One region of the Streptomyces thermoalcalitolerans genome, then DNA from elsewhere that is predicted to be linked to it. Evidence: riboswitches for the same ligand, from Rfam matches in the RefSeq annotation. Region 1 holds a riboswitch; each other region holds the start of a gene.
The links. A riboswitch is a leader RNA that binds a small molecule or an ion and turns the genes downstream of it on or off. The one in region 1 is predicted to bind cyclic di-AMP.

Region 2: it holds a riboswitch for cyclic di-AMP, as region 1 does, so the genes downstream of both, ABD224_RS21225 (M23 family metallopeptidase) here and ABD224_RS05110 (transglycosylase SLT domain-containing protein) in region 1, are expected to answer to the same signal.
Region 3: it holds a riboswitch for cyclic di-AMP, as region 1 does, so the genes downstream of both, ABD224_RS20990 (M23 family metallopeptidase) here and ABD224_RS05110 (transglycosylase SLT domain-containing protein) in region 1, are expected to answer to the same signal.

Annotation. Positions count from the first base shown of each region.
Region 1 covers NZ_BAAAHG010000005.1:55,957-60,307, forward strand. The annotation lists gene ABD224_RS05100 (carboxylate--amine ligase) at 1-580, shown strand, start outside; gene ABD224_RS05105 (HAD family hydrolase) at 667-1,542, shown strand; gene ABD224_RS05110 (transglycosylase SLT domain-containing protein) at 1,536-2,030, opposite strand; cyclic di-AMP (ydaO/yuaA leader) riboswitch at 2,034-2,223, opposite strand; gene ABD224_RS05115 (polyprenyl synthetase family protein) at 2,710-3,720, shown strand.
Region 2 covers NZ_BAAAHG010000040.1:38,573-42,923, reverse strand. The annotation lists gene ABD224_RS21230 (PrsW family intramembrane metalloprotease) at 1-681, shown strand, start outside; gene ABD224_RS21225 (M23 family metallopeptidase) at 880-1,914, opposite strand; cyclic di-AMP (ydaO/yuaA leader) riboswitch at 1,924-2,079, opposite strand; tRNA gene ABD224_RS21220 (tRNA-Met) at 2,340-2,413, opposite strand; gene ABD224_RS21215 (dihydrofolate reductase family protein) at 2,479-3,630, opposite strand; gene ABD224_RS21210 (MMPL family transporter) at 4,091-4,351, opposite strand, start outside.
Region 3 covers NZ_BAAAHG010000039.1:55,590-59,940, reverse strand. The annotation lists gene ABD224_RS20995 (alpha-galactosidase) at 1-1,353, shown strand, start outside; cyclic di-AMP (ydaO/yuaA leader) riboswitch at 1,659-1,813, shown strand; gene ABD224_RS20990 (M23 family metallopeptidase) at 1,818-2,780, shown strand; gene ABD224_RS20985 (SGNH/GDSL hydrolase family protein) at 2,970-3,755, shown strand; gene ABD224_RS20980 (carboxymuconolactone decarboxylase family protein) at 3,955-4,351, opposite strand, start outside.

The sequences.
Region 1 (4,351 bases):
CGTCGACAACCCGGAACTCGCCGATCTCGCCGCGCGTTTCGTCAAACGGATCGGCTACACCGGCATCGTCGACCTGGACCTGCGCTTCGACCGGCGCGACGGGCAGTACAAGCTCCTCGACTTCAACCCGCGCATGGGCGCCCAGTTCCGGCTGTTCGAGAACGTGTCGGGGGTGGACGTCGTGCGTGCCCTGCACCTCCACCTGACCGGGCGTCCCGTGCCGAAGGGGGAACAGCGCGCGGGCCACCGGTTCGTCGTGGAGAACGTCGACCTGCCCGCCCTGCTCGCCTACCGCCGCGGCGGCCGCACCACGCCGCACGCGCCGGCGAGGGCGAGCGGAACGGAGCTGGCCTGGTTCGCGGGCGACGACCCGCTGCCGTTCCTCACCATGCTCGCGCGGAGTGTGCGGCCCGGCGCGAAGCACCTCTACCAGCTGTGGCGGACCCACCGCCGCGGCAGCACGGGCGCGACCGGGCGGGCCGGCCGTCCTGCCGCGCCCGGCCGGACGTCCCACGGCGGCACCCGGTCGGCCGCTTTCCCGCCCGGGGTGCCGAAGCGCCCGGCCGGCAAGGGGAGTTGAGGAGAGGCGGGCGGAACGGCCGTGCCCGTGACCGTCCGTCCGGCTCCCGCGGGGGCGCCGGCGCGGCGGATCCGTATTCTCTGATCATGCCCCCTGCCCTCGCATATGCCCTTGTCGCCACTGACCTGGACGGAACGCTGCTGCGCGGCGACGACACCCTGTCCGGACGGTCCCTCGCCGCGCTGGCGCGGGTGGCGGCCGCCGGTGCCCGGCACCTCGTGGTGACCGGACGGCCGGCGCCGAGAGTGCGGCCCCTGCTCGACGCCCTGGGCACCACGGGGCTCGCGGTGTGCGGTCAGGGCGCACAGGTCTACGACGCCGGGACCAACCGCCTGCTGTGGTCGGTCACCCTGGACCGGGAGCTGGCCGAGGTCGCGCTCGGCAAGATCGAGGCCGAGGTGGGCGAGGTGTACGCCGCCGTCGACCAGGACGGCGTCGACGGGCTCACGCTCATCGAGCCGGGATACCGCATGCCGAACCCGGCCCTGCCCTCCGTGCGGGTCGGCCGGCGCGAGGAGCTGTGGGGCAAGCCCATCAGCAAGGTGCTGCTGCGCCATCCCGTGCTGTCCGACGACGACTTGGCGGCGGCGGCGCGCGGCGTAGTGGGCTCCCTGGCCACGGTCACCATGTCGGGCCCGGGGATCGTCGAACTCCAGCCGTGCGGCATCACCAAGGCGACCGGGCTGGCACTGGCCGCCGAATACCTGGGACTGGGCCGCGAGCACGCCCTCGCCTTCGGCGACATGCCCAACGACATCCCCATGTTCCAGTGGGCCGCCCGGGGGGTCGCCATGGCCAACGCCCACCCCGAGCTCAAGGCGGTGGCCGACGAGATCACGCTGTCGAACGAGGACGACGGCGTCGCCGTCGTCCTCGAGCGGTTGTTTGACCGGCCCGAGGAGCGGACCGGCCCATATGTGCGCCGGCAGGGGCTCGACCGGGGGCCGGTGGAGACTCAGTAGGGGCCGTTGACGTTGTCGATCGAGCCGTACCGCTTGGCCGCGTAGTTGCAGGCGGCGGTGATGTTCGCGACCGGGTCGTAGATGTCGTACGAGGTGCCCGGGACGTGGTAGGCCCTGAAGGTCGGCTCGATGACCTGCAGCAGCCCCTTGGACGGGGTTCCCTTGGCCGCGTTGGAGTCCCAGAGGTTGATGGCCCGCGGGTTGCCGGAGGACTCGCGCATGATGTTGCGGTGGATGCCCTTGTAGGTGCCCGGGATGCCGTGCTTCCGCATGACCTCCAGGGAGGCCCGGATCCAGCCGTCGAGGTTGTTCGGGTAGCCGGCGCCCGTGATCGTTCCGGTGGTGGGCGTGCCGGCCGAGGGCGCCGCGGAGGCACCGGTGGTACCGAGGAGCGGAGCGGCGAGAACGGCGGCACTCGTGCCGGTGACGGCGAAGGCGCGGACCGCACGGGCGACACGGGAACGGTGGCGCTGACCTTGTGCAGACATGGGGAATTTCCTCTCCGCCGCCTGCGAGGTGAGCTGTCGGGTTCGGGCCGGGAGGTGCCCGGCCGCGCCGCGAGGGCACGGCTTCACCCCGAGCCGTTCCGGTGCGGCGTACGCCACAGGACGTACGGCGCCCGGCCCGGCGGCTTACCTGGGTCCCCCGCTCCTGCCGTGAGTGACTCGGTCGATGGATTCACGGGCGGCGGCAGGATTCGGCGTCCGCCCGTCGGCCGGGAAAGTATGCGAGCGCACATGTCCGGAACAAGGGTCTGATTCATGTATCGCCCTGATTGGTCTTGATCAGAGGTGTATGAGGTGCTTGATCCTTTGCGTGAACCAAGGCCCAACTGGCGTGCGGGCAAAGGAGAAAGGGGTATGGGTCGTGAGGAAATGGGCGAAGAGGGGTGAGTGACCTAATTCACGGTCCGGCAATGCGGGGAGCAATTTTCCTCAATAGGGAATTGAGGTTCTAAATAAGGGTGAATCGGACTGCGAAGGAATGTCCGTGCAGGCCGTGCAAGAGGGACGTGATGGTGGTCACGTCGGGTGATGACGTCCGGTTCGTATCGGTGGGCGCCATCGGTGATCGAAACTTGACCGGATACGCTGACTCGAGTGATGGCAGCGACCTATCGACAAACTGCGTGACCGCCAGCTGACACCAGCAGACAGGAGACCCCTCGTGACCGTCGTCGGGCCATTCGGGCTGAACGTGCGGGACAAGGCTCTCGAAGCCGATGTCCAGGCCGGGCTGGCGGCCGTCGAGGAAGGGCTGCTCGAGGCCACCAAGAGCGAGGTCCCGTTCATCACGGAAGCCGCCCAGCACCTCGTCAAGGCGGGCGGCAAGCGGTTCCGGCCGCTGCTCGTGATGCTCGCGGCGCAGTTCGGCGACCCGTACGCGCCGGGCGTCGTGCCGGCGGCCGTGGTCGTGGAGCTGACCCACCTGGCGACGCTGTACCACGACGACGTGATGGACGAGGCCGCGGTGCGCCGCGGGGTGGCCAGCGCCAACACCCGCTGGGGCAATTCCGTGGCGGTCCTGACCGGTGACTTCCTGTTCGCCCGGGCCTCGCAGATCCTCGCCGACCTCGGGCCGGAGGCGGTCCGGGTGCAGGCCGTGGCGTTCGAGCGGCTGGTCACCGGGCAGATCCTGGAGACGGCGGGCCCGCAGGACGGCCGGGACCCGGTCGAGCACTACCTGGACGTGCTGAGCGGCAAGACCGGATCGCTGGTGGCGGTGTCGTGCCGGTTCGGGGCGATGATGTCCGGCGCCGACGAGACGGTCGTGGACGTGCTGACGCAGTACGGCGAGCGGCTGGGCGTCGCCTTCCAGCTCGCGGACGACGTCCTGGACATCGCCTCCGACTCGCACGAGTCCGGCAAGACGCCCGGCACGGATCTGCGTGAGGGCATCGCCACCCTGCCGGTGCTGCGGCTGCGCGAGCGCGCGGCGCGGATGGGGCTGGCCGAGGACATCGCCCTGTGCGAGCTGCTGGACTCCGACCTGAGCGACGACGCGCGGCACGCCGAGGCGCTGGCGGCGCTGCGCACGCACCCGGCGCTGGAGCAGGCCCGCCGGGACACCGTGCGCTACGCCGAGGAGGCACGGGCCGCGCTGGCCCCGCTGCGCGACTGCACCGCGAAGGCCGCGCTGATCGACCTGTGCGACGCGGTGGTGCACCGGGCCGGTTAGGGGGTGTCGTTTGGATCATGCCGCAGGTCGCGGGGTTCGGCACGCCCATCTGCGGCGTTGTCGTCACTCGCCGACGCTCCGCGTCGGCTCCCTCCTCCGCCTTGCATCTGCACGCACCGAACCCCGCTCACCTCGGTCACCAGGCACCGCCCATCGGAGCCGGCCTGATCCAAACGACACCCCCTAGACCGGCCGGGGCCGGTGAGGCCCGGTCAGCTCCGACGGAAGCAGGAAGGATCAGCCCGGATCAGCCCGGATCGGTCCGAATCGGTCCGGAGCGGGGCGATGCGGTACGAAGAAGCCGAGTCAAGCCAAACGGACTATTCCCGGCGAACCGGTCGGAAGGTGTCCGGAGACGTCCGGTGAACCCGGCCGGTTCACGATCATGCGACCCGTCCGGCTGCTCCATTCGGGTGGCGTCCACCACCCCTACCCTTACGGGACGACGGGGCCACGGCCCTTCTCGTGTCATACCGCAGGCGTAGGCGAGTTGGCTCCGGGGGCTGACGCCTCCTCACCGCTGATCTGGTCAGATGGATACCACGAACAGCATCACTCCTCACCGATTCGGGTGAGAATGGCGGCTCGGAGTGGATCCAGCTCGAAGGACAGCCGCCGCCGACGACGGAGG
Region 2 (4,351 bases), on a different contig from region 1:
ATCGGCTTCGGCATCGCCGCGCTGTCCGGGGAGCGCCGGCGGGTGCGGCGCGTCCTGCTGCCCCTGGCCGGGCTGCTGCTCGCCATGGGCATGCACGCGCTGTGGAACGGCTCGGCGTCCTTCGGCGCCTACGGCTTCCTCGCGGTCTACGCCGCCTTCATGGTGCCCGCGTTCGGACTGCTGACCTGGCTGGTCGTCTGGGCCCGGCAGCGGAAGCTGAGAACCGTGCGCGAGGAGCTGCCCGTGTATGTCGCCGCCGGCTGGCTCACCCCGGCCGAACCGCACGCCCTGGGCTCCATGCGGGCCCGCCGGCTGGCCCGGAACCACGCCCGGCGCCACTTCGGCAGGCCCGCGGCGCGGACGGTCACCGAGTACGAGAGGTACGCCACCGCGCTGGCGTTCCTGCGGCACCGGGGCCGCCGGGGGCGGGCCGGTGCCGACTTCGCCCTCCGGGAGCGGGAGCTGCTGCACGAGCTGTGGCGCAGGCGGGAGACAGCGCAGCCCGCCCTGAACCAGGCGGCCAGGATGACGATGCCGGTGGCCGCGCGGCCCTGGCCGGTGCACGGGATGCACGGGGTGTACGGGGTGCCGGTGCGGCCGCCCGTGTGGCCCTCCGGGTACGGGCCGTACGGCCCGGTGGCACCTCCTCCCTGGTACAACCCGTACCGGACACAGCCGTAGAACCGCGGAAGGACGCGGACGATCCGGGGCAGGTCGCGCCGAGGTCCGTACCGGTCCGTACCGGCGCGCTGATCCCGTCCCCGGCCGGAAGGAAGCCGTCCGCCGGTGCTCACCCCGCACACGCCGCCGCCCCCGCTCGGTGGTGCGCCGAGCGGGGGCGGCGGTGTCGGTCAGGGGATCGTCCGCCGAGCGGACGGATCAGGGGTTGAGGCCCTTGCTGCGCAGCCACGCGATCGGGTCGATCCCGTCCGCCTGGCCGTTCGGGTGGACCTCGAGGTGCAGGTGCGGCCCGGTGACGTTGCCGGTGGCGCCCACACGGCCGATGACATCGCCCGTGTTGACCTTCTGCCCGACGCTGACGTTGATCGACGACTGGTGGCAGAACCACAGCTCGGTGCCGTCGTCGAGGGTGAGGATCGTGCGGTAGCCGTAGGAACCGGCCCAGCCCGCCTCGGTGATGGTGCCGCTGTGGACCGCCTTGATCAGGGTGCCGGTGGGCGCGGCGAAGTCGGCGCCGGTGTGGTAGCCGGAGGACCACATGGAGCCGGCCTGACCGAAGGACGAGGTGATCGTGTACGAGGAGGTCGGCAGCGTGTACTGCTTGGCCAGCTCGGCCAGCCGCGCCTCCTCGGCCTTCCGCGCGGCCTCCTCCTCCGCCTTCTTCTTCTCGGCGGCGGCCTTGGCCGCGGCCTCCTTGCGCGCCTTCTCCTCGGCCTCCTGGGCCTTCTTCGCGGCAGCGGCCTCGGCCTGCGCGAGGGCCCTGGCCTCGACCTGGGCCTGCTGCTGCTCGGCCTGCTCCATGATGCGGTTGCGCAGCACCTCACCGGCGTCGACGGTGCCCTGCGCGGTGTCGGCGGTGCTCACGCCGACGCTGCTGAGTGCGGTCGGCGAGCCCGCGGGAGCCTCGGGGGTCTCCTCGAACAGCGAGCCCACGGAGGGCAGGTCGGGCACCGAGATGGACACCGGCGGCTTGTTGGTGTTGGCGCTGGCCATGCCGCCCGCGCCGACGGCGGCGATGACGCCGACACCGAGCACCGTGGAGCTGCGGGCGAGTCCGCCGCCGCGCTGCTTGGCGACGCGGTGCCGGCCGCGCGTCGGGCGGATGGACTCCGCGGTGGGGTTCCACTCCTCCCACGGTCCCTCGTCGGCACGCCGGCTGCCGTAGCCGAAGGTCTCGATGCCGTGCCGGTCCGACACGAACGGGGCTTCTGGGGCCAGCCGGTTGGACGCCACGAAGGCGCACTCCTTTCCTTCCATCGCCTGCCGGGTTAGCTGACGGGTTCGGAGGGGAAGGTCTCCTACGCGCGTCAACCGACCGTGCTTCCACGGTGGTTGGGCTCGATTCACCCCAAGTTGTTGGTTCCCCGGCTCCCTTGCGGGACTCGGCGCGCACGGAGCCGTCTCTTGTGACGGCTGGGACGACCGCGCTCTGCGTTATCGGACGTTAATAGAACCGAGGCCTCGATTCCAAGCCGTTCGGCTTGATCGTTCAGCCTTCTTGGCCAGAACTTATGGCCCATGAATATGGAAAATGGGGCAAGTTGACCGCATGGACCGGCCGTATGTCAGGAAAACCACGCGCCACTGTGTCCTACTGCACACCCGGGAAACGTTCGGGGCCGGAACCCCTCGAGGGAGTTCCGGCCCTGAACCTTCAGTAGCGGGGACAGGATTTGAACCTGCGACCTCTGGGTTATGAGCCCAGCGAGCTACCGAGCTGCTCCACCCCGCGTCGGTGCACCTCCAGTGTACGACATGCGCGGGACAGTGTGCGCACGTATTCCCCCCGGGCCCTCCTCAGCCCTCCTCAACTCCCTCTCGGCCCAGCAGATGCCGGTTCGGCCCCTTGGCCGCCTCCTCGAACTCCGGCACCACGACGACCTTCACGCCTCCGGCCGTCAGCACCCCGGCCCCGTCGGCGTCCTCGACGAACGTGTCCGGTTCCCGCCAGGCCGTGACCACCCGCCGTACCCCCGCGTCCAGAATCAGCCGGGCGCACGGACGCGGCCGGGAGGAGCGGCGGGCGCATGGCTCCAGACTGCTGTACACCGTGGCGCCGGCCAGCCGCGGATCCGCCGGATCGACCTTGGCCAGCGCCGCCTCCTCCGCGTGCGCGGCCGGGTCGCCGGCCTCCCGTGAGTGTCCGCGGGCGAGTTCGGTCCCGTCGGCGGCGACCACCACCGCGCCCACGCTGAACGCGGTCCGCGACGGCGGGCACTGCGCGGCCAGCTCGCACGCGAGCCGCAGCCAGTGCCGGTCCGCCGGTACGACACGGTCCGCCGTGCCGGGCGCGGTCGGCTCGTAGCGCATGAGGACGACGTCCTCGATGGCCCGTGTCTCCACCAGCCGCAGCCGCCCGCCCTGGTAGGCCCCGGGCCCGAACAGCCGCGGCGCCCTGGGATCGCCCACGAACAGCGGGGCGAGCACGAGCTGCATCTCGTCGGCGAGCTCCTGCTGGAGCAGCTGCGTGTGGACGGTCCCGCCGCCCTCCACCATGAGCCGGCGCACCCCGCGCACATCGTGCAGGTGCTCGAGCAGCGCGCCCCAGTCGAGCGCGGTGCCCAGGGACACCACGTCGGCGGCGATGCCCGCCTTCCGTGCCCGCCGCGCTCCCTCGTCGGTCGTGCAGAGCACCTTCTCGCCGCCCGTGTGCCAGAAGCGCGCCCGCGGGTCGAGCTCCCCGGACGCGCTGACCGCGACCTTCAGCGGGTACTCCGCCCGCCCGGCGGCCACCCGGGCCGCCCGCCGCTGCGGCGAGTTCACCAGCAGCCGCGGGTTGTCGGCCCGGATCGTCCCGGCGCCGACGAGAATCGCGTCCACGGACGCCCGTACCTCGTCGACCCGGTCGAAGTCGGCGGGGCTGGACAGCAGCAGCCGCTCGGGGCCGGTGTCGTCCAGATACCCGTCGAGGGAGACGGCGGCGGACAGCAGGACGTACGGGTGGGGCATGGACGCACTCTCTCTGGGCGGACGGTCTCGGGGCCGGCTGGCCCGCTCCCAGTCTGCGCCAGCCCCGAACGCCTCCGGGAAGCTCCCGGACGACGTACGGCCGTACGCGGCGCCGACGCCGGGGCGGACGGCACCGGGGCGTACGTCCTCACGCACCCCCGCGTCCCGGGCCCGACGCTACGGGTCCGGCGAGCGCCGCCGCACAACACCATCTGCGCCGGCACCGGCGCCGGCCGCCCGGCGCGCTCCGCGCCCGGCGCGACCGGTCCATGGCATCGCACCCCGGGAGCGGGTGCGCGGCGCGAGTGCCCGGGAGCGGGGGTGCGGACGGAACCAGGCAGCGAGGGTCACCGGTATCAGGAGGTAGCCGAATCGGGTGGCGGGGGTGCGCCACGGCCCTCCCCCGCCGGCGGGCAAGGGAGGGAGCCGTTTACGTGCAGGGCGCCGGGGCCGGGGTGGGTCAGCCGTCGCGCAGGCCGGCCTTGGCGTGCAGGCGCCGCAGCGGTGCCGGCGCCCACCAGTTCGCCCGCCCGCACAGCTTCATGACCGCCGGCACCAGGATGCCGCGCACCAGCGTGGCGTCGACCAGGACGGCCAGGGCCAGGCCCGCCCCCAGCAGCTTGAGCAGGCTCAGCTCCGAGGTCGCCAGCGCCCCCAGGACACTCGCCACGACCAGGGCGGCAGCGGTGATCAGCCGGCCGGTGTGGTCGATGCCGAAGAC
Region 3 (4,351 bases), on a different contig from region 1:
ACCGGGGGCGCCGGACACGACGACTCGGGGCTGCTGATGCTCCGGCCCGGGGAGTCGTACACCACCCCCGTCTTCGCCGGGCTGTGGAGCGACGGCGGCCACGGCGGCGCGAGCCGCGCCTGGCACGCCTACCAGCGGACGTACGTCGTCCCGGACGCGGACCGGGACCGGCCGGTGCTCTACAACTCCTGGGAGGCCACGGGGTTCGACATCAGCGAGGAACGGCAGCGGGAGCTGGCGCGGCGGGCGGCGGAGATCGGTGTGGAGCTGTTCGTGGTCGACGACGGCTGGTTCGGCGCCCGCACCGGCGACCGCGCCGGACTCGGCGACTGGTGGCCCAACCCCGACCGGTTCCCCGGCGGTCTGAAGCCGCTCGCCGACCATGTGCACGGCCTCGGGATGCAGTTCGGCATCTGGGTCGAACCGGAGATGGTCAGCCCCGACAGCGACCTGTACCGCGCGCACCCCGACTGGGTGCAGTACCAACCGGGACGCAGGCGGACGGAGTTCCGCCATCAGCTGGTGCTCAACCTCGCGCGCGAGGATGTCCAGGAGTACCTGTGGGAACAGCTCCACGGACTGCTCTCGGGCACCCCGATCGACTATGTGAAGTGGGACTTCAACCGCTGCTTCACCGACGCGGGCTGGCCCGGGGACCCGTACCCGCAGCGCCTGTGGGTCGACCATGTGCGCGCGCTGTACGCCCTGCTGGACCGGTTGCGGGCCGCGCACCCGGGGGTGGCCTTCGAGTCCTGCTCGGGCGGCGGCGGCCGGGTCGATCTCGGCATCCTGTCCCGTACGGACCAGGTGTGGACCTCCGACAACACCGATCCGCTCGACCGGCTCGCCATCCAGCACGGCTTCAGTCATCTCCACCCCGCACGGGTCATGGCCGCCTGGGTCACCGACAGCCCGAACGTCCTGTCGGGACGCGTCAGCGGGCTGCGCTTCCGGTTCGTGAGCGCCATGGCCGGGGTGCTCGGGGTGGGCGGCGACCTCAGCCGGTGGACGGAGGAGGAACTGGCCGAGGCGCGGGACTGGATCGCCCTCTACAAGGAGATCCGGCCCGTGGTCCAGCGCGGCGACCTGTACCGGCTGCGGCCCCCGCACGGCGGGCTGAGCGCGGTGCAGTACGTCCTCGGGGACGAGACCGTCGTCCTCGCCTGGCTCCAGGCACAGCACTACGGCGAGCCTCCGCCCCCGCTGCGGCTGCGCGGCCTCGACCCGGCGGCGTCGTACGTCTGCCGGGAGACCGGGGAGGTGCACCGGGGGGCCGTGCTGCTGCACCACGGGATGCGCACCGGGCTACGGGGCGATGTCGATGCGACAGTCATCCGTCTCTGTCGCGTCTAACCCTTCTGTCTGAATTGCGCATTTACGGTGAACTTGCCCCTAAATAAGGCCTGCTGAAGCCGCTCGCGTGACACGTTTCACAGTGGTGACGGTGCGTTTCTTGCCGTGTCCACGTAATCCCGTTGTGCATCCAGCGGTTTGAGGGGCGGACAGAAGATCGAATTCACGCGGTGTGATGGCCGGTCCCCGTGATGGATCATGCGAAAGGCGAGGAAAAGGGGATCATCTGCTTGTCCCTGTGCGTGCCGGTCGCCTACGGTCCACACCGATCCGGACGGACGCCGAGTCCTGCCGCCGTCCGGGGACCCGCACACCCACCCGTGCACGGCAGGAGCGGGGGACCCACGATTCACCGCCTGGTCCGGTTCTCCGGAACAGGCTCGGGGTGAAGCCGCGTTGTGCGGCCGGGCAGCTCCAGCCCGAACCCGACAGCTCACCTCGCAGGCGCCGGAGAGGAATGCCCCATGCCCGCGAAGGGTAAGCACCGTCGTCCGAAGACCCGTCGTCTCACGCGCTCCCTCCTCGCCGCCGGAACCGGTGGCGCCGCCTTCGCCCTCCCGCTCGTCTCGGCGACGGGCGCGCACGCGGCCCCCGCGCACTCCGCGGCGGAAAAGGCCGTGCAGGCCGTGCCGGCGGCCAAGCCGGTGACCGGGAAGAACACCGCCGCCGAGAGCACGGGCGTACGGATCTACACCGTCCGGACCGGCGACTGCCTCTCCACGATCGCCGACGAGCACGGCATCCGCGGCGGCTGGCAGAAGCTCTACGCGGACAACCGCCAGGCCGTCGGTGACAACCCGTCGCTGATCCACCCGGGCCTGAAGCTCGTCCTCGACGGCAGGGCCGCGTCGGCCGGCACCGCCAAGGCGCCCACGTCCTCGGCGTCCGGCGGCTCCTCCACGCCGTCCTCCAAGCCGTCCGCCGCGCCCTCCTTCAAGCTCACCTCCAAGTCCGCCTCCGAGCTGTCCTCGGCCCCGAAGGCGCAGCAGGCCCCCCAGACCGCGGAGAGGGTCTCCACCGGCTTCACCTTCCCGGTGGCCGGCAAGGGAGTCGGCACCGGCTACCGCGTGGCCGGCGGCAGGTGGTCCAGCGGCTACCACACCGGTGTCGACTTCGCCGTCCCGACCGGCACCCCGGTCCGGGCCGTCGGTGCCGGCACGGTCGTCTCCGCGGGCTGGGGCGGCGCCTACGGCAACCAGGTCGTCATCAGGCTGAACGACGGCCACTACGCCCAGTACGCCCACCTGTCGTCGATCTCCGTCTCGGCCGGCCAGAGCGTGAGCACGGGGCAGCGGGTCGGCCTGTCCGGCGCCACCGGCAATGTGACCGGCCCGCACCTGCACTTCGAGATCCGTACCACGCCGAACTACGGCTCGGACATCGACCCGGTCGCCTACCTCCGCGCGCGCGGCGCCACCCTGGGCTGACGGCCGCCGCCCTCCCCTTGGCCGAGGCCGGCCGTCACCTTTGACGGCCGGCCCGTTCCAGGGGTGACCGACGGACGTGCCGTGGCTAATCTCACCGTCCGTCAACCTCTGCCTACGGTCGCGTAGGTCACATTCGAAGGTGAATCATGGGCTGATATGGCAGACGATTCGAAGAGCGACAACAGACCAGTGATCGGGTCGTACGTGGCAGTGGGGGACAGCTTCACCGAAGGCGTCGGCGACCCCGGCCCCGACGGTGCGTTCGTCGGCTGGGCCGACCGGTTTGCCGTACTGCTCGCCGATCGGCGGCCTGAGGGCGACTTCCAGTACACCAACCTCGCCGTACGGGGAAAGCTGCTCGACCAGATCGTGGAGGAGCAGGTCCCGAAGGCCATCGAACTCGCCCCCGACCTGGTCTCGTTCTGCGCGGGCGGCAACGACCTCATCCGTCCCGGCGGCGACCCGGACGACGTGGCCGAGCGCTTCGAGAAGGCCGTCGCCCGGCTCACCGCCGCCGCGGGCACCGTGATGGTGACCACCGGCTTCGACACCCGGGGCGTGCCCCTGCTCAAGCACCTGCGCGGCAAGATCGCCACCTACAACGGGCATGTGCGGGCCATCGCCGACCGCTACGGCTGCCCGGTGCTCGACCTGTGGTCGCTGAAGAGCGTCCAGGACCGCCGTGCCTGGGACGACGACCGCCTGCACCTCTCACCCGAGGGACACACGCGCGTGGCACTGCGCGCCGGCCAGGTCCTCGGCATCGACGTCCCGGCCGACCCCGAACAGCCCTGGCCTCCGATGCCGCCGCGCGGCACGCTGGAGATCCGCCGCGACGACGTGCACTGGGCGCGCGAGTACCTGGTGCCGTGGATCGGCCGCCGGCTGCGCGGCGAGTCCTCGGGCGACCATGTGAAGCCCAAGGGCACCCTGTCGCCGGAGGAGATCAAAATGCGGATCGCGGCGGTGGCCTGACGGCCGCCGCGTCCGGCGTCTCCCGCGCCCGGCCCGGTTCCCGGACGAGCACCTCGCCCGCCCGGCGCCGGGCCGAGCGCGGGAGAACATGCCGCACCCCTTTCACGCACTCCCTGTCCCTGTCACGGCGGTCTCGCCCCACGACGACCTCGCCACGGCCGCCGCTTCACCAGGGTGGGACGAGACCCGGCCTCACGCGTCACTCCCGCACGGCAACCCCGTTCGCATTCGCGCCCGGTACGGCTCCCGGCACCTCGCACGCATCCTTGAAGCCCTGACTGGTCAGGCCGAGGGAGGAGTTGATGCGCGAGCGCAGATTCTCCAGTGCCACCATCGCCGTCAGCTCCACCAGGGCCGGCTCGCCCAGCCGGTCGCGCAGCCGGGCGACCAAGGCGTCGTCCACGGTGGGCGGCGTGGCCGTCATGGCCTCGGCGTACTCCATGACGTCGCGCTCCAGCGGCGTATAGGCGTCACTGTCCCGCCACACGGGAACGTCCTGCACCTTGCGGGGATCCATGCCGCGCTCCCGGTTGACCCAGTAGCCGAAGTCCATGCACCACGAGCACCCGATCGCGGCGGCCGAGGTCATCTCGGCG